DNA from 2 places in the Streptomyces sp. x-80 genome. Region 2 is predicted to be linked to the other one. Evidence: riboswitches for the same ligand, from Rfam matches in the RefSeq annotation. Region 2 holds a riboswitch; the other holds the start of a gene.
What was found. A riboswitch is a leader RNA that binds a small molecule or an ion and turns the genes downstream of it on or off. The one in region 2 is predicted to bind cobalamin.
Positions count from the first base shown of each region.

Region 1: another riboswitch for cobalamin. It lies ahead of ACLJWH_RS38465 (FecCD family ABC transporter permease); the one in region 2 lies ahead of metE (5-methyltetrahydropteroyltriglutamate--homocysteine S-methyltransferase).

Region 1 is NZ_JAJPWM010000032.1:11,484-21,236, reverse strand. Features, by position in the region: gene ACLJWH_RS38495 (ABC transporter substrate-binding protein) at 1-440, opposite strand, end outside; gene dtd (D-aminoacyl-tRNA deacylase) at 615-1,040, shown strand; gene ACLJWH_RS38485 (YgfZ/GcvT domain-containing protein) at 1,098-2,078, opposite strand; gene ACLJWH_RS38480 (Fur family transcriptional regulator) at 2,099-2,536, opposite strand; gene ACLJWH_RS38475 (ABC transporter substrate-binding protein) at 2,583-3,659, opposite strand; gene ACLJWH_RS38470 (ABC transporter ATP-binding protein) at 3,671-4,501, opposite strand; gene ACLJWH_RS38465 (FecCD family ABC transporter permease) at 4,501-5,604, opposite strand; cobalamin riboswitch at 5,700-5,826, opposite strand; gene ACLJWH_RS38460 (FABP family protein) at 5,877-6,440, opposite strand; gene ACLJWH_RS38455 (DsrE family protein) at 6,693-7,058, shown strand; gene ACLJWH_RS38450 (DUF3099 domain-containing protein) at 7,104-7,388, opposite strand; gene ACLJWH_RS38445 (DUF1416 domain-containing protein) at 7,568-7,855, opposite strand; gene ACLJWH_RS38440 (sulfurtransferase) at 7,891-8,730, opposite strand; gene ACLJWH_RS38435 (DUF2993 domain-containing protein) at 9,243-9,753, opposite strand, start outside.
Region 2 is NZ_JAJPWM010000026.1:38,300-48,052, reverse strand. Features, by position in the region: gene ACLJWH_RS36410 (alpha/beta fold hydrolase) at 236-1,066, shown strand; partial or broken gene ACLJWH_RS36405 (IS5/IS1182 family transposase) at 1,134-1,367, opposite strand; partial or broken gene ACLJWH_RS36400 (epoxide hydrolase family protein) at 1,643-2,077, opposite strand; gene ACLJWH_RS36395 (TetR/AcrR family transcriptional regulator) at 2,760-3,476, opposite strand; gene ACLJWH_RS36390 (cytochrome P450) at 3,535-4,755, shown strand; gene ACLJWH_RS36385 (ferredoxin) at 4,776-4,967, shown strand; cobalamin riboswitch at 5,696-5,915, shown strand; gene metE (5-methyltetrahydropteroyltriglutamate--homocysteine S-methyltransferase) at 6,082-8,391, shown strand; gene ACLJWH_RS36375 (CbtA family protein) at 8,767-9,525, opposite strand; gene ACLJWH_RS36370 (CbtB domain-containing protein) at 9,547-9,753, opposite strand, start outside.

The DNA of each region.
Region 1 (9,753 bases), on a different contig from region 2:
CTCTGCGGCGTCCCGAGCGTCACATGCCGGGCCGAGGAACGGTGCCGCGACGGCAGGTCCGTCAGGATCTCCGGCAGGCGCTCCAGCAGGGGCGTGAGCGGGGTCGCCCGGCGGGCGGTCTCGGCCCGCAGAATGTCGATCCGGCCCTGGAGCAGCCGCCGCAGATAGCTCAGATCGGCCTCCTCCCGCTGGGAGTCACGCCGCACCATCCGCAGCTCGGGCAGGCCCAGACCGGACAGACCGGGGTGTGCGGCCGGGCGGCTGCCGTCGCGTTGCTGCGGCGGGCGGGGGGGCCGCGCCTGGCCTGCCTGGGGCATGGAGCCATCCTCGGTGCGGGCGGGCTCGACGCGAGCCGTTGTCGTGGTCGTCGTACGGGCGGCCGGCGCCGTACGGGCGGGTGGTACGGGACCGGGTGTCTGCCCGGATCCGGCAGTGCTCATGAGTCGTTCCGTCCCCTCGTCCGGTGCGGCATCCAGGGCATGTTGTCCGTGAAACGCACCGGGTGCACGCATCGTGCCACTCTGGGCGGTCCGCGCGCAGTGCGATGGCACCCGAACGGCCCCTGCGGGGTACTGCTGTCCGGGCCCTGTCCGCCGCCCGGCATGATGGCCGGTATGCGAGCTGTGGTGCAGAGGGTGGACGGCGCACGCGTCGAGGTGGCGGGCGCGACGGTCGGCGAGATCGTCGGCGAAGGGCTGTGCGTGCTGGTGGGGGTCACCCACGGCGACACCGCGCAGCAGGCGGCGCAGCTCGCCCGCAAGCTGTGGTCGGTGCGCATCCTCCAGGGCGAGAAGTCCTGCTCGGACACCGGGGCGCCGCTGCTGGTGATCAGCCAGTTCACTCTCTACGGTGACGCCCGCAAGGGCCGCCGCCCCACCTGGAACGCGGCGGCCCCCGGCCCGGTCGCGGAGCCGCTGGTCGACGAGGTCGTCGCGCAGCTGCGGGCGCTCGGCGCCCGGGTGGAGACCGGGCGGTTCGGCGCCGAGATGAAGGTGTCGCTGACGAACGACGGGCCGTTCACGGTGCTCGTGGAGGTGTGAGGCGGGCCGGCCCCCGACGGTGGGGGCCGGCCCGTCCGTAGTCCACTGACCGCCGCGCTACGGCTCGACCACGACCTCCTGCGCCGCCGCCGTACCGGCCGCGCTGAGCTGCGCGTCCACCGGCACATTGCGCTTGACCAGGGCCAGCGCGATGGGTCCCAGCTCGTGGTGGCGGGCCGAGGTGGTGATGAAGCCGAGCTGCCGGCCCTCCTCGCCGTCCGCGGCCAGCCGGACGGGCGCGCCGTGCGGCGGCAGGTGCACCTCGCTGCCGTCCAGGTGCAGGAAGACCAGCCGGCGCGGCGGCTTGCCCAGGTTCTGCACCCGGGCGACCGTCTCCTGGCCGCGGTAGCAGCCCTTCTGGAGGTGCACGGCGGTGCCGATCCAGCCCAGCTCGTGCGGAATGGTGCGGTGGTCGGTCTCCATGCCCAGCCGCGGGCGGTGCGCCTCGACGCGGAGCGCCTCCAGGGCCAGCACGCCGATCGCCGGGCCGTGCGCCGCGGCGAACGGCTCCAGGCCGCCGCGCGGCAGGAAGAGCTCACGGCCGTACGCGGTCTCGCGTACGACGGTGCGGTCCGGCACCTCGGCGATGGAGCCGGCCGGGAGGTACACCACGGCGAACTCGGCGGTGCGGTCGGCGACCTCGACGCGGTAGAAGAACTTCATGCTCTCCAGATAGGCGATCAGCGCCTCCTGGGTGCCCGGTTCGGCGTGCAGCCAGGTCGTCTCGCCGTCGTCGACGAGATAGAGCGCGTGCTCGACATGGCCGTGCGCGGAGAGGATCAGCGCCTCGGTCGCCACGCCCGGCGCGAGATCGCTGACGTGCTGGGTGAGCAGCAGATGCAGCCAGCTCAGCCGCTCGGGGCCGGTGACGGTGACCACGCCGCGGTGCGAGAGGTCCACGAAACCGGAGCCGTCGGCGAGGGCGCGTTGCTCCCGGAAGAGATCGCCGTAGTGCGCGGCGACGCCTTCGTCGGGGGCCTCGGCGGGGACGGCGCCGGGCAGCGACAGCAGCGGGCTGACTTTCGAATGTCGCAGCATGCTGCCAGCCTACGACCCGGCTACGGCTCGCTCCGAGCGGCCTTGGTGGTGCAGGCCGCACAGCGTCCGAAGATGGCGAAATGCTTCATGTCCGTGTCGAAGCCGAACCGTTCCCGCAGCTGCGCCGTGAACGGCTCGACCACCGACAGGTCCGCCTCGATGACGTTCGTGCAGTCCCGGCACACCATGTGGATGTGGTGATGGCGGTCGGCGAGGTGGTACGTCGGCGCGCCGTGTCCCAGGTGCGCGTGGCTGACCAGGCCGAGCTCCTCCAGCAGCTCCAGGGTGCGGTAGACCGTGGAGATGTTCACGCCGCCCGCCGTCTTGCGCACCTCGGTGAGGATGTCGTCGGGGGTGGCGTGTTCCAGCCTGTCCACAGCCTCCAGGACGAGCTGGCGCTGCGGAGTCAGGCGGTACCCGCGCCTGCGGAGGTCGCTCTGCCAGTCGGTGCTCACCACACAGCCAGTGTAGGAGGACGGCGGGCGGGTGCGTATGCCCGCGGCGTCACCCGGTGTGTACGCCGCGGAGATAACGGGCGAGACCGCTGATCGCGGCCGGGTTGCGGGGGCTCTCGACGAGGTCGGCGTAGTCCATGACGTAGATCCGGTCGTGCTTGATCGCCGAGACGTTGGCGAGCGGCGGATAGGACTTCAGGAACGCCTTCTTCTGGTCGGCGGAGGTGTCGCCGTAGTTGTTGATCACGATGACGTCCGGATCGCGGGCGACGACGGTCTCCCAGCCGACCGTCACCCAGGAGTCCTTGAGGTCCTTCATGATGTGGTCGCCGCCGGCCTTGGTGATGATGTCGTGCGGGCCGGCGTACTCCCCCGCGGTCAGCGGCTTGTCGCGGCCGTCGTCGTAGAGGAAGACGGAGGGCCGGTCGGCCGGTGCGGGCGCCTTGGCCTGGGCGTCGGCGACCTGCTGCCGGTACTTCTCGACCAGGGCGGCGGCGCGGTCCTCGACGTCGAAGATCTTCCCGAGCGTCGTCAGGTCGGTGTAGAGCGCCTCCAGCGGCGGCATGACACCGCGGGCGCTGCCGTTCGGGCCCTTACGGCAGGACTCGGTCAGCACATAGCTGCCGATGCCGAGCTTCTTGAGGGAGTCGGGGGTCAGCGCGTTGTCCTCGCCGAAGCCGTAGTTCCAGCCCGCGAAGACCAGATCGGTCTTGGCGTCCAGGGCCATCTCCTTGGTGATCGCCTTCTTGGAGAGCCAGGGGACCTTGTCGTACGCGGCCTTCCAGGGCACCGCGTCGATATCGCCCTTGTCGTCGGGCATCACATAGCCCGCCATCCGGTTCTCCAGGCCGAGCGCGAACATGATCTCGGTGATGCCGACGTCGTTCGTGACCACCCGCTGCGGGGCCTTGTCGTACGTGGTGCGGGTGCCGCAGTTCTCGATGGTGACGGGGTAGTGGCCGGCGGGAGCGGCGGAGCTCTTGCCGGTCTCGCTGTCCTTGCCGTTCTCGCCGTCGGCGGATATCCGCGCGCCGCAGCCGGTGGCGGTGAGCGCCAGGGTGAGGGCCAGCGGAGCGGCGTAACGGCGGACGGGGCGGCGGGCGGTACGGCGGTGGGCCGGGAGCATGGAGCGGGTCCTCACGGTGCGGTCGGGGCGGTGACGGGGGCGCCGTCGGCGGGGGCGTCCGACGGGGCGTCGGCCGGGGCCAGCCGGTCGAACAGCAGCTGGACCGCGCCGGATTCGGGGTGCCGTACGCGGTGCGCGCGCACGCCGAAGACCTCGGCCAGCAGGTCCGGGGTGAGCACGTCGTGCGGCGCCCCGGCGGCGACGATCCGGCCGCCCGCGATGACGTACAGCTCGTCGCAGTGCACGGCGGCCAGGTTGAGGTCGTGCAGCGCGGTCAGCACCGTCAGCCGGCTGTCCCGTACCAGGGCCAGCACCTCCAGCTGCTGGGCGATGTCCAGGTGGTTGGTCGGCTCGTCGAGGACCAGCACCTTCGGTTCCTGGGCCAGTGCGCGGGCGATCAGCACCCGCTGCTTCTCCCCGCCGGACAGGCTCAGAAAGCCGCGTCCGGCCAGATGGTCCGCGCCGACCCGGGCCAGTGCGCGCGTACACACCTCGGTGTCGGCGGCGCTCGCCCGGCCCGAGCCGCGCTGATGCGGCAGCCGGCCCATCGCGACGACCTCGGCCACCGTGAAGTCGAACTCGGTGCTCGCCTCCTGGGGCAGCGCGGCCAGCAGCCGGGCGCCCTCCCGGGCGTCCATGGCGTGCAGATCCGTACCGTCCAGCCGTACCGTGCCGACGACCGGGCGCAGCGCGCGGTAGACGCAGCGCAGCAGGGTCGACTTGCCGCTGCCGTTCGGCCCGACGAGTCCGACGAGGCGGCCGCTCTCCGCCGTCAGGGCGATGTCGTGGACCAGCCGGTGGCCGGCCACCTCCACCGACAGGTCCGTGATGTCGATCCGCATCAGGCGCCGCCTCCGAAGGTGTAGCCGCGCCGCCGCATCAGCAGCACGAAACAGGGCACCCCGATGACGGCGGTGACCACGCCGACCGGCAGTTCCACGGGCGCCAGCACCACCCGCGAGAGCAGATCCACCCACACCAGCAGCACCGCGCCCAGCAGCGGCGCGACGGCCAGCACCCGCCGGTGGTCGGCGCCGACCAGCATCCGCGTCACATGCGGCACCATCAGGCCGACGAAGCCGATCGCACCGCTGACCGCGACCACGGCGCCGGTGACGGCGGCGGCGACCACGAACAGTTCGCGGCGCAGCCGCTCGGCGTCGATCCCGAGGGCGGCGGCCGTCTCGTCGCCCATGGCCAGCGCGTTGAGCCGGCCCGCGGAGAGCAGCAGATGGGCCAGTGCCGCCAGGACCGCGGCCGCGGCGATCGGCACCGAACCCCAGCCGGCCCCGCTCAGGCTGCCGAGCAGCCACATCATCGCCGAGCGGGCCGCCTCGCCGCGGTCGGCGGTGAACACCATCAGGGTGGTGATCGCGGAGAAGCCGTAGTACATCGCGGTGCCGGTCAGCACCAGCCGCAGCGGGGTGAGCCCGTGGGCGGTGCGGGCCGCCGCGTAGACCAGGGCCATCGCGAGCAGCGCGGAGACGAACGCGGACACCGACAGCGCCCAGACCCCGAGCGCGCCCAGCGCGCCGAAGAGCAGCACGGCGTTGGCGCCGACCGCGGCGCCGGAGGAGATGCCGAGCACGAAGGGATCGGCGAGCGCGTTGCGCACCAGCGCCTGGACGGCGACGCCGACGGCGGAGAGCCCGGCGCCGACGACGGCGGCCAGTACGGCCCGTGGGAAGCGCAGCTCCCACACGATGGTGTAGGTGGCGACCTCGTCGGGGCGGATGGTGCCGCCGGTCAGCCCGGCGCCCAGATAGCGCACCACCTGCGACCAGCTCACCCCGGCCGAGCCGAGGCCGATCCCGCACAGCAGGGAACCGAGCAGCACCACGGAGAGGGCGGCCACCAGCGGCGGTACGGGCAGGCGCCGCGGCGGTGGCGCCGGCCCGTCGTGCGGGGCCGGGGCGCGGGGCGCGGCCTGGGCGGTGGTCGCCACGGGGGGTGCCTTCCGTCGGACCGTGTCCGAACGGAGGAAGACACGGCCCGGCGCCCGTGGCGGCGGAGGCGTCCCCTCGCAGTCCACGGCGAGTTGTCTGGAGCTGGCGCCGCCACGGGTGATCGGGCTCACGGAAGGGTGTTCCGCTTACCGTTGCGGGTCAGCGCCGGACTCTCACCGGACTTCCCCCGCGGGGCGCGTATGAAGTTGTGCGGTGGTGCGGCACGGACCGGTCGCCGGGCGGGATGCGCCCGGCCGGTCCGCCGGACGGCCTACCGGAAGAAGGCGATCCCGTCGTCGGGCAGGTCCTTGAGGTCCTTGGCCCATTCGCTGGGGTCGACGACCTTCTTCAGATGCGCGGACATGTAGGGGCGCAGCGCCACCTCGGGGGTGGCCTTCTCACCGACCCACATCAGGTCGCCGTTGACATAGCCGTAGAGCCGCTTGCCGCCGCTGTACGGGCCGGCGGCCACGGTGCGCGCGACGGCGTCGGTGGCCAGGTCGATCTGCGGCTTCCGGTCGGCGAGCTCGCCGTACCAGATCTCCACCACGCCCTGGTCGCGGACCATCACGACCTCGACCTTGCGGTCCGCGCCGACCCGCCAGTAGCCGCTCTCGGTCTCCAGCGGGCGGACCTTCTTGCCCTCGCCGTCGAGCACCCAGCTGTGCGAGGTGTATTCGAGGAAGTCACGGCCGTCGTGGGTGAAGGTGACCTCCTGCCCGAAGTTGCACTTCTCGGCGCCCGGGAAGTCCGCGACGCCCGCGCCCTCCCAGTTGCCGAGGAGGAAGGCGAGCGGCACCAGGGCCGGGTTCAGGTCGGACGGGATCTCGATCATGAGCTCAGGCGATCTGTAGAGAGGGAGGAGGGGGTTCTCAGCGCTGGCCCTGGTACAGCTTCTTCCAGGTCAGACCCGCGAAGGCGACGACGCCGACGGCGACCAGGACGAGCAGGGTGGTGAAGACTGCCTCAAGCACGAGCGCGCTCCCAGGACGGAGTGAGGTGTTACGGGACCGGAAGCGAGTCTAGTCGGCGGTGCCACCGGCGGCACTGTGAGGTCCGTCCCCGGCGGCGGCCCTACTCTTGCCCCATGGCGAAGAAGCTCGTGATCAAGGTGACGGCGGGCGCCGACGCGCCCGAGCGGTGCTCGCAGGCGTTCACGGTGGCGGCCGTGGCGGTGGCCAGCGGTGTCGAGGTGTCGTTGTGGCTGACCGGGGAGTCGGTGTGGTTCGCGCTGCCGGGGCGGGCGGCCGAGTTCGAGCTGCCGCACGCGGCGCCCCTGCCGGAGCTGATCGACGGGATCCTCGCGGGCGGCGGTGCGATCACCGTCTGCACGCAGTGCGCCGCGCGCCGCGGTGTCGAGCAGCAGGACCTGATCGACGGGGCGGGTATCGCCGGGGCCCAGCTCTTCGTCAGCGAGATCATGCCGGAGGGCGTCCAGGCACTCGTGTACTGAGCGCCCGCGGGTACTGCGGCGCGCCCCGTCACCGGGGCGGCCGCTCTACTGCGAGTGCTTGTCGTCCTGTTCGTCGAGCTCGCGCCACCAGCGGTCGGACTCCGGGTCGCCGGACTCGTCCCACCAGCGCTCATCCGGCTCCCTGCGATTGCCGATGATCGCCGCGATGGGTGGGATGACCATGGCGACCACGCACATGCCCACCGCCGCCGGCACCGACCAGAGCCGGACCACGCTCCACGCCAGGACGAACAGCGTGATGCACACGGCCATCATGACGAAATACCTGCGATGACGCCGTTGCGCGGGCAGCCGACGGTGCGCGTACATAAGTCCACGGTAAGTCCGCGCGGGGCGGGAGAGAAGCCCGGACGGACGCCGGTGTGCGACCGGTTCCGGCGGGCCCGCCGGGCGGGGCCGCGCAGCGCGGAGGGCCGCACCCCGGCCAAGGCGTCCAAACCCCTGGGGTGCGGCCCTCCGTCAGCGGGCGAGGTCCGTGACCGGCGCCGTCAGACGGCGATGGCGACCTCCGCCAGGCCGCCCCGCTGGGCGACGACGGTGCGATCCGCGGTGCCGCCCGGGACGAGCGCGCGCAGCGTCCAGGTGCCCTCGGCCGCGTAGAAGCGGAACTGTCCGGTCGCCGAGGTGGGGACCTCGGCGGTGAACTCGCCGGTGCTGTCCAGCAGGCGGACGTAACCGGTGACGGGCTGGCCGTCGCGGGTCACGCTGCCCTGGATCGTCGTCTCACCGGGCTTGATGGTCGAGGCGTCCGGGCCGCCGGGCTGTGCTCCACACATAGGTACTTCCTTGAGGGATTCGGGGAGAAGCTTGCTTACTTGGCGGCACCGAGCTCGATCGGGACACCGACCAGCGAGCCGTACTCGGTCCAGGAACCGTCGTAGTTCTTGACATTGGACTGGCCGAGCAGCTCGTGCAGCACGAACCAGGTGAGCGCGGAGCGCTCCCCGATGCGGCAGTACGCGATGGTGTCCTTGGCCAGGTCGACGGCCTCGTTCTCGTAGAGCGCCGTCAGTTCGTCGTCCGACTTGAAGGTGCCGTCGTCGTTCGCGTTCTTCGACCACGGGATGTTGCGGGCGCCGGGCACGTGGCCGGGGCGCTGCGACTGCTCCTGCGGGAGGTGCGCCGGGGCGAGCAGCTTGCCGCTGAACTCGTCGGGGCCGCGGACGTCCACCAGGTTCGTGGCGCCGCCGGCGGCGAGGACCTCGTCGCGGAAGGCACGGATGGAGACGTCCTGCGCCTTCGCCCGGTAGGTGGTCGCGGTGCGGGTGGGCACGGCCGCGACCAGGTCGCGCGAGTCCAGCTCCCACTTCTTGCGGCCGCCGTCGAGCAGCTTCACGCTGTCGTGGCCGTAGAGCTTGAAGTACCAGTAGGCGTAGGACGCGAACCAGTTGTTGTTGCCGCCGTAGAGGATGACGGTGTCGTCGTTGGCGATGCCCCGCGCCGAGAGCAGCGCCTCGAAGCCCGCCTGGTCGACGAAGTCGCGGCGCACCGGGTCCTGGAGGTCCTTCTGCCAGTCGATGCGGATCGCGTTCTTGATGTGGTTCTTCTCGTACGCGGAGGTGTCCTCGTCTACCTCGACGATGACCACCTTGGGGTCGTCGATGTGGGCCTCGACCCAGTCGGCGTCCACCAGGACGTCGCTACGGCTCATGTTCTTCTCCTCCGGGCGTTGCGGGGCGGTTGCGGTGGTGCACGCGGGTACGCCGGGTGCGCGCCCAGGGTTCCCGGAACGTGTCCGGGGAGGCCGAAGGCGCGCGGCGGCGCGCGCGGACGTACGAGGGTTACGGGGAGGCCGCTGTGGCAGGGACCGTGCAGACGGGAGCGGAAGGGGCCTGTCAGACAGAGCGACAGAGCATGGCGGCGATGCGGCACAGGTCGACTGCCCGGCGCTTCGTGAGTACCGCCTGTCCCCGCGGACGGAGACCGCTCAAAGAGCTCTGCATGCCACCGATCGTAGGGACGGGAAGCGGGGCATGTCACCGGTGTGTCGGATGACGAGATGCGATTGTCCGCGATGTGGGATGCGCGGGGGTGCCGGGCCGCCCCGCGCGGCCGTCCGGCGCCGGTGTGCCGGGGAGAGGTCTGGTGGACGGACTGCGGCGTCTCAGCGGGTGGACGGGCCGGCGGGTCGGCGGGCCCGTCGGCCGGTCCGCGGGGGCCGGGTCAGCTGCCGGGGAGCGCGACGTCCCGGCCGGAGGCGCTGATCGCTATGCCGTCCGGCGAGGTCACCACCCGCTCCAGCTTGAGGTTGCGGGGCAGCTGGTCCAGCTTCCAGTCGTGGTCCGTCTGGGCCCGCACCTTCGCCGCGCAGCCCGGGAGCGCGGCACACACCGTCGGGATCTTGTCGACCCGCAGCCGGACCGTGTTGCCGTTGACGGCGGAGATCGTGCCGGTCACCTCCAGCGAGCTGAGGATCGCGACCTTCGGCGAGATCTTGACCTGGCTGCTGCCGTTCTTCTCCCCGCCGTAGGAGACCGTGACGCCGCCGCCGGCGGCCTTGGTCAGGTCGGCGTAGGTGATCCGGGCGTCGCCGGTGGCCCGTGCGGCGCTCTTGATGGAGGTGTAGTCGCTGGTCAGTTCCACATCGCGGAACTCGGCGGTCAGCTGGTCCAGCCGCAGTGCGCGGCCTTCGGCGCGGGCCTGGATGCCGCCGAGGTCGGCGTCCACTTCTTCC
Region 2 (9,753 bases):
ATCAATTATCGGAAGTTGTTCCTGAAGCACTCGAAAAGCCGACGATCCGTCGGCGGCAGTAGCTGATCCATTCCGGACTTGGGCGTATCGTGGCCGGCGATGGGGTCGGCCCGTAGCCTCCGGAATGCGGGATTGTCGGTGTCGCCCCACCGGTCCCGTCCCTGTCTGCTCTGCTGCGACTGAACAAATGTCGCGCACCCCAACCGCTTCAGCCCTTCACTCGGAAGGATCAGCAATGAGCACGGTCACCACCAGCGACGGCACGAGAATCTTCTACAAGGATTGGGGTCCGCGCGACGGTCAGCCGATCGTCTTCCACCATGGCTGGCCGCTCAGTGCCGACGACTGGGACAATCAGATGTTGTTCTTCCTTGCGCATGGCTACCGGGTGATCGCCCACGATCGACGTGGCCATGGGCGCTCCACCCAGACCGCGACCGGTCATGAGATGGACACCTATGCCGCCGATGTGGCGGCACTGACCGACGAACTCGACCTGCAAGGAGCCTTCCACATCGGGCATTCGACCGGCGGCGGTGAGGTCGCGCGCTATGTGGCGCGTGCCAAGCCCGGCCGTGTCGGGAAGGCGGTGCTCATCAGCGCGGTGCCCCCGATCATGGTCAAGTCGGCCATCAACCCTGGCGGCCTGCCGATCGAATTCTTCGACGAAATGCGCACGACCTTGGCCGCCAATCGCTCGCAGCTCTATATCGACATGCCGACGGGTCCGTTCTACGGATTCAACCGGCCCGGCGCGAAAGTTTCGCAGGGGCTGATCGACAGCTGGTGGCGACAGGGGATGATGGGTGCGGCCAATGCCCATTACGAATGCATCAAGGCGTTCTCCGAGACCGACTTCAATGAGGACCTCAAAAAGATCGACGTCCCGGTCCTCGTCGCCCACGGCACCGACGATCAGATCGTGCCGTATCCGGATTCAGCGCCACTGTCGGCCAAGCTCCTGAAGCACAGCACCCTCAAGAGCTACGAGGGGCTTCCCCACGGCATGTTGTCGACCCATCCGGATATCCTCAATCCCGACATCCTGGCGTTCTTGAAGGCGTAGAGCGCGAAAGAGAGTCACGGCCGGTGTTCCTTGAGCCGTCGCCAGCAGCTGACACGGGAGACCAGTAAGCGCGGGCCCGTAAATGACCTTTTCCGTGCTGGGCCTGACCTTTCTCGCGGCGGCGCGACATGACCTGACCGCTCCCCCGGTAGCCGTCGTCCACGATCACGGTGGTGCGGCCGACGGCGGCCTCCGCGCCGGACAGCTCCCACGCCTTGCCGTCGTTGCGGTTACCGGCGACCGGCCGGCCGACCACGGCGACGACCAGGCGGGGGTTGGCGTCGACGGCGGCCTGGTGGTGCACGAGCACCGGCAGGAGATCGACAGGATGCTGGCCGAGCGCGGACGAGTGCGCATGAGTGCGGGCGAGTACCGACGTACTCGCGAGCGAACGTGCTCCATCACGTACGACTGAACACGGGTTTGTGGACTGTACGAGTCCCGCCCGGCCGCGCCCGTACGCGGCGGGGCCCTCAGCCTGCCGCCGCGGTCCGATAGGGGCGGAAGAACGCCCGCAGTTCCCTCGCGTAGAGCTCGGGCTCCGCGAAGGGCGCGAAGTGCCCGCCGCGCGCGGGCGCCCGGCATGTCGGGCACCACCACGTCGAATGCGTCGGCGGGGTCGGCGCCGTGCGCGCCGGGGTCGGCGAGCAGCGGGATGACCTTCGCGTAGCGCCAGAAGGAGTCCGGCCAGCCGTGGCTGAGGACCAGCGGCAGGACGGGCCCGGCAGGCGCGGCGGCCCGGACGTGCACGAAGTGGATCCCGAGGCCGCCGAGCGGGACACGGAAGCGCGGGAGCCGGGCGAGCGCCGCCTCCTGCGCCGGCCAGTCGAACTCGTCCGCCCAGGAGGCGACCAGCTCGCGGAGGTAGGCGAGGTCGGTCCCGAGCGACCATCCGGCGTCCTCGGGCGCGTCCGGCCAGCGTGTCGCGCGCAGCCGTGCTCGGAGGTCGTCAAGCGCCGCGGGGGCGGTCTGCGAGGTGAATGGCTCAGGACGGGACAGAGCGTCTGACATGGGGCGCATGCTGATGGGGCGGAGTGGACCGCCGGTTCAGGTTCCGTGCGTCTGACGCGCGCGGCCGACAGCGGTCCCGTGGGTATGAGTCGTCCTGGGTCGTCGCCCTGGGCCAAAGGTCCCGCCGTTGCCGGTAACCGATGCCCGGCGGGCTGTGCTTGAGGGCTCGGTGTGCGTCGGTGTACGACGGCGCAGGCGCAGAACCTGGCCCTGGCCCTCCTGGCCCTGGCCCGGACTCCGGCTCTGGCGCTCGCTCAGCGGTCGCGGATCGTGCTGGGGTGGCGCGGAGAAGGCGGGCCGACGAGCCATGGCCGGGCGTCCTGCACCGACGTCGCTATCGCCATCGGCATCGACATCGAATTCGCCACACTCCTCTGCCACGGCCCTCAGGCCCGGGACTTCCCGGCGCGGTGCCCCGAGGGCCGGTCACAGCGCGGATCCACCCACCGGGCAGGGAACAGGGGCAGGGAACAGCGGCAGGGAACGAAGGTGCCGCCGTTCCGGTCTATCGTCAGCGGACGGACGCGCTGAAGGACGGACAGCCGGCCGGTGCCGGCCGGTGAGCTTCCCGCGTTGCCGTCCACCTCACGGTGTCGTCCACGACGCTGGTGGCCGGGGTACGGAGCCCGTCCGCCGCGGCAGCGGCGCCACGGGCACCCTGCCGCGCCCAGCCGGCAGGGTGCTACTCGGCGCTGCCGACCGAACCGGCGGCGCTCGCGGGTTTCGGGGCCGGGCTCAGGACCAGTGGCAGGTACACGTCGTCAACGATGTCGGTGATGGTCTCGTCCTCGATGGGCGCGCCGAACATCAGGAACTCGTTGCGCAGCAGGTCGGTCGCGACCGTGACCCGCCGGGAATCCAGGATCCAGCGCTCGACCTCACCGCGCTCGACGGCCCGCTCCAGGATGACGCCGATCGTCGCGGGACCGACGGTGTGGACCTGTTCCCGGATCAGCCGAGCGAAGTCGGGATCGCGCGTCATCTCGGTGAGCAGGCCGCGCAGGATGCCCCCGAGCGGGCTGGCCATCTTCGCGGACACCTGTCGCAGCAGGGCGATCACGTCCGTGCGGAGCGCACCGGTGTCGGGGAGGTCGACGTCGGAGATGCGACGCAGCTTGCACGCGTCCACGACCAGTTCGGCGCGGCCGGGCCAACGGCGATAGAGGGCGGCCTTGCTGGTGCGGGCCCGGGTGGCCACCCGTTCCATGGTCAGCGCGGCATAACCCACTTCGGTGAGTTCCTCCAGCGCCGCCGTCAGGATGGCGTTTTCCAGCTCCTCACCGCGGCGGCGCGGACCTTTGCGGTGGTCAACGGCCGCTTCGACGGTCTGGTCGACGTTCGGTGGCAGCGTGACTCCCGAGAGTTTGCCGAGGGGGCGTTGCGCTCCTTGCGGGAACACCCTAGCCTCTCAATTAGAGAACTAACCGTTCTTTAAATGCAAGGCTATGAGGGGATCGATGACCGTGACCGTTACGACGCCCCAGACGCACGACGCCCCCGCCTTCCCGAACGACCGCACCTGCCCCTACCAGCTGCCCGACGGGTACGCCCGGCTCCGGGACGACCAGGACTCACTACGGAAGGTGACCCTCTACGACGGTCGCCTGGCCTGGGTGGCGACCAAGCACGAGGTGGCGCGCAAACTGCTGGCCGACCCCCGGCTGTCCTCCGACCGCACCCACGCCGACTTCCCCGCCACCTCGCCACGTTTCCAGGGCCTCCGGGACCGGCGCCCGGGGTTCATCTCCCTGGACCCGCCGGAACACAACGCCAAGCGGCGGATGACGATCAGCGAGTTCACCGTCAAGCGCATCAAGGGCATGCGTACGGACATCGAGCGGATCGTGCACGGCTTCATCGACGAGCTGCTCGCCGCGGGTCCGCCCGCCGACCTGGTCAGCCGGTTCGCACTGCCGGTGCCGTCCATGGTGATCTGCCGGCTGCTCGGCGTGCCCTACGACGACCACGACTTCTTCCAGGACGCGAGCAGGCGGCTGGTGCAGGCGACGAACGTGGCAAGTGCGGTCGCCGCGCGCGACGACCTTGAGCACTACATGGACGAGCTGATCACCAAGCTCCAGGCAGAGCCCGGCTCGGGCCTGCTCGGCAGCCTGGTCACCGAGCAACTGGCCAACGGCGAGATCGACCGCGACGAACTGGTCTCGACCGCGCTGCTGCTGCTCGTCGCCGGCCACGAGACGACGGCCTCGATGACCTCGCTCAGCGTGATCACCCTGCTGGACCACCCCGAGCAGCACGCCGCGCTGCGCGCCGACCCCAGCCTCGTACCCGGCGCCGTCGAGGAATTGCTCCGTTACCTCGCCATCGCCGACATCGCGGGCGGCCGCGTCGCCCTGGCCGACATCGAGATCGACGGGCAGCTCATCCGGGCCGGTGAGGGCGTGATCATCACCAACTCCATCGCCAACCGCGACGGCTCGGTGTTCGAGGACCCGGACACCTTCGACGTGCACCGCTCGGCCCGCCACCACCTCGCCTTCGGCTACGGAGTACACCAGTGCCTCGGCCAGAACCTGGCCCGTCTGGAACTTGAGGTGATCATCACCGCGTTGTTCGATCGCATTCCGACGTTGCGCCTGGCCGTACCCGTCGAGCAGCTGACGCTGCGACCGGGCACGACGATCCAGGGCGTCAACGAACTCCCGGTCACCTGGTGACCCCGGCGAAAGGAGTGGCCATGCGAGTGACCGCCGACCGGAACGTCTGTGTGGGGGCCGGCCTCTGCGCCCTGACCGCACCCGAGATCTTCGACCAGGACGACGACGGCCTGGTCACGGTGCTCAAGTCCGACCCCGACGACGACAGCCGGCCCGCCGCGCGGGAGGCAGGCATGCTCTGCCCGTCCGGCGCCATCCAGATCACCGAATAACCCGGCCGGGACCGGCCCGCCGACGGGATCCGGTCCCTGCCGACCACTCCCGGATCGCCAGGTGCCGCACCATCCGCATCCGCCGGCACGGGCGCACCGACACCGTGTACATCACGACCACACCCTCCTGCGTTCCCGGCTCGCTCCCTGCCAGGACCGTGCGTACGGCCCTGGCTCGCGACCACGAGCCGCACACCCCCAACACCTGTGGCCACGGCTACGAACTGCCGTCGGCCACCACCGGCTTGACATCCACCACGGAAGGCAGGCCATCACCGCGCCACGCGGCCAGCAGGTGCATCAGCGCCGCTTTCCCCGACGTCCACGGCCCCACCTCGTCGCCAGGCCCGCGCCGTCACTCGGCAAGCGGCCGGGCGGTCCGCACCGATCGGACCGGCCCGCCCGCGCCTGGTCACCGTCTGAGCGGTAACGCCGCTCCGGCGGCAGCGGCGCCCGTGGACCACGCGTCTGCGGCCGGGCCGCGTCCCGGTCCGTGCCTGGCCCCGGCCGGCCGGGGCTCCCCCTGGACGACCGGAGTTGAGGGACCTGGTACCACCGGGCGGCGGGGCCCGGACGGCGTGGCCTGTCGAGGGTCCCGGGACGGCTCCACAGGGGAGCGGCGGGTGCGGCGATTCCCGCCCTCGGCCCGTTTCACGCCTCGCGGTCACGTGTCTCACCTCACCATCCGCATGCTGGACGTGGCCGTACGCGCCCGCGCACGGCCACGTAGGCTGGCAGGTGCAGCTGGTTCGCCCCGTCCGCCAGGCGGGATGCGTCGTAAGAGGGAACCCGGTGGGAATCCGGGACTGCCCCGCAGCGGTGAGCGGGAACGACCGCCGTCACCACGCACTGGGCCCGTCCGGGCCTGGGAAGCGACGGCCAGTAGATGTCCTCCTCGGGAGGACGTGCCCGCGAGTCCGAAGACCTGCCCGCTGCCCGTGTGCGACCCCCTCGTGCGCGGACATCCCGGTGACCTCGTGGGCGGGTCGGCGTACATACCAGGCGGACGACCGTGCCATGCCGCGCAGGGTCGCAGAGCGTCCGGTCTGTCACCCCTTCGCGCTCTCGTCCCGTCTCCGGGATCTCAGGGATTCATCTCGCGAAGGAGATCTCCGTGACCACCAAGCCCGCAGCCGCGGCAGCACGGGCCACCGTGTACGGCTACCCCCGCCAGGGTCAGAACCGGGAACTGAAGAAGGCGATCGAGGGCTACTGGAAGGGCCGCGTCACCGCCGACGCTCTCAAGGCCACCGCCGCCGAACTGCGCGGCGCCAACTGGCGGCAGCTCGCCGGGGCCGGCGTCCACGAGGTGCCGACCGGTGACTTCTCGTACTACGACCATGTCCTCGACACCACCGTCATGGTCGGCGCGATCCCCGAGCGGCACCGGGCCGCCGTCGAAACGGACGCGCTGGACGGCTACTTCGCGATGGCCCGCGGCACCCAGGACGTGGCGCCGCTGGAGATGACCAAGTGGTTCGACACCAACTACCACTATCTGGTACCGGAGTTGGGTCCGGGCACGGTGTTCACGGCCGACTCGTCCAAGCAGGTGGCCGAGCTCAAGGAGGCCCTCGCCCTGGACTTGAGCGCGCGGCCCGTCCTCGTCGGACCCGTCACCTACCTCCTGCTCGCCAAGCCCGCGCCCGGTGTGGCCGCCGGCTTCGACCCGCTCACCCTCCTCGACCGGCTGCTGCCCGTGTACGCCGAGGTCCTCGCCGACCTGCGCGCCGCGGGCGCCGAGTGGGTGCAACTCGACGAACCGGCTCTCGTCCAGGACCGCACCCCGGCCGAACTGGACGCCACCGAGCGCGCCTATCGCTACCTCGGCGCACTCACCGACCGCCCGAAGCTGCTGGTCGCCTCCTACTTCGACCGGCTCGGCGACGCACTGCCCGTGCTGGCCAAGGCGCCGGTGGAGGGGCTCGCGGTGGACTTCACCGAGGCCGCCGCCGCCAACCTCGACGCGCTCGCCGCCGTCGGCGGGCTGCCCGGCAAGCGCCTCGTCGCCGGCGTCGTCAACGGCCGCAACATCTGGGTCAACGACCTGGAGAAGTCCCTGGCCGTGCTCGGCACCCTGCTGGGCCTGGCCGACCGGGTCGACGTGGCCGCCTCGTGCAGCCTGCTGCACGTCCCGCTCGACGCGACCGCCGAACACGACATCGCACCGCAGATCGTGCGCTGGCTCGCCTTCGCCCGGCAGAAGACCGCCGAAATCGTCACGCTCGCCAACGGCCTCGCGCGCGGCACCGGCGCGATCGCCGCCGAACTGTCGGCCAACCGTGCCCACCTGGCGTCGCGGGCCGGCTCCCCGATCACCCTGGACCCGGCCGTACGGGCCCGCACGGCGGCCGTCACCGAGGCCGACGCGCGCCGCTCCCAGCCGTACGCCGAGCGGACCGCCGCCCAGCGCGCCCACCTCGGCCTGCCACTGCTGCCGACCACCACCATCGGTTCCTTCCCGCAGACCACCGAAGTGCGCACCGCGCGCAGCGATCTGCGGGCCGGGCGCATCGACACCGCCGGGTACGAGGAGCGCATCAAGACCGAGATCCGGGAGGTGATCTCCTTCCAGGAGAAGGCCGGGCTGGACGTCCTGGTGCACGGCGAGGCCGAACGCAACGACATGGTCCAGTACTTCGCCGAACAGCTCACCGGCTACCTCGCCACCCAGCACGGCTGGGTCCAGTCGTACGGCACCCGCTACGTGCGGCCGCCGATCCTCGCCGGGGACATCTCGCGCCCCGCGCCGATGACGGTGCGCTGGACGACCTACGCCCAGTCCCTCACCGACCGCCCGGTCAAGGGCATGCTGACGGGCCCCGTCACCATGCTCGCCTGGTCCTTCGTCCGCGACGACCAGCCCCTCGCCGACACCGCCCGCCAGGTCGCCCTCGCGCTGCGCGACGAGGTGAACGACCTGGAGGCGGCGGGGACTTCGGTCATCCAGGTGGACGAGCCCGCCCTGCGCGAAACCCTGCCGCTGCGCACCGCCGACCGGTCCGCCTATCTGGGGTGGGCCACGGAAGCCTTCCGGCTCACCACCGGCGGGGTGCGGCCGGCCACCCAGATCCACACCCATATGTGCTACGCGGAGTTCGGTGACATCGTCGAGGCCATCGACGATCTGGACGCCGATGTCATCAGTCTGGAGGCCGCCCGGTCCCATATGCAGGTCGCCCGGGAGCTGGCGGCCCATGGCTACCCGCGGGAGGCCGGCCCCGGCGTGTACGACATCCACTCCCCGCGCGTGCCGAGCGCCGAGGAGGCCACCGCCCTGCTGCGCACCGGACTTGAGGCCCTGCCGGCGGAACGGCTGTGGGTCAACCCCGACTGTGGCCTCAAGACCCGTGGCTGGCCCGAGACGCGTGCCTCGCTGGAGAACCTGGTCGCCGCCGCGCGCACGATCCGCGGTGAGCTGTGAGCCGTGAGCCGTGAGCCGTCGGTGTACTGACCGCGCGTGATCCGGGGCGAGGCCGGTGCGCACTGTGCGCACCGGCCTCGCCCTGCGGCGGCCTTCCGGCGGTTCGGTGGTCCGCCCCTGGCGGCGGCCGTGAGCTGACCCGGTGTCGTGGAGTGCCCGCACCGTGGCGAAGCCGGCGCCGCTCGCTACTGTCGTCGGCTCACGATCAGTTGCGCGTACGCCCTGCCTGATCGGTCTGGTCGGGCTGGTCGGTGTGATCGATGTGGTCGGCGTCGTCGATGGGTCATGTCCGTCGTCCGGGGCGTCGGTGTCCGGAGAACGCGAGAGGGCCCCCGGATGGTTCCGCGGGCCCTCTCCCTGGTGGCTTCGGGTCGGTCAGTCCGAGGCGGCGACCGCCGCTCCCGGTGCGGCCGGCGCGGGCTTGGGGGCCAGGAACCGCTCGGCGAGTTCGCCGAAGGCGAGGCCGAAACCGCCCCACAGGGTGATCTGGATGGCGAGGGCGGAGAGGCGGAACCGCCACAGCAGGGTCGCGGGGAAGTTCTTCGGCACCTCGTTGGTGACGGGCAGGAAGGCATACGCCAGCCCGATCACGAGGGCGAAGGCCGTCACCGCGACGACCGTGGCGTACCAGGCGCCCAGTCGTGGGACGAGCCGCTTGCCCAGGAGGGTGGCGGCGATCGCGAGGAGCACGCTGAGCAGCATCATCAGGAAGTACAGGGTCGTGCGCCTGCCGATGGTGTCGGGCTCGCCGACCGACGGCGGGTTGGCCGGGTACTTCAGGAACGGCACGACGTACACGGCGAGCAGCGCGCAGCCGGACAGCAGCAGCGCGGTGGCCCGCGGGGTGCGGCGGCCGACGCGGCCGAGCGCGAAGCAGTAGGCGAGCGCGGCGATGCCGCCGAACGCGACACCGTAGACCAGGACACCGGTGGCGAGGCCGGCGGTGGACTGGAGGCCGCGGGAGACGAGCTCGACCTCGTGCTCATGCGCCGGGGCGTGGGCCTCCTCGAAGCCGATGGCGCCGTCGACGTTCGGCTCACCGAGGAAGTAGGCGACGATCAGGGCGAGCACCCCGGCCGTGAGGCCGGCGAGCATGCCCCGCACGAGCAGGTTTCTTACCGTTGCGGAGTTCATGGGTATGCGGCGTCCCTCGCGTCAGTGGCAGGGGAAGCCGAGCAGGTGGCGTCCGTCGTGTACCCATTCGTGGACGTCCGCACCGCTGATCACGGAGGTGGCGCCCTGCTCGGCGCCGACGAAGTACAGCAGGACGAGCATCAGGATGCCGAAAAAGACCGCCCAGGGGGCTATCGCTGTCAGCGGCAGCTTGGCGGGTGCGACGGGGGTGGTGGCTGTCGGCTGGGC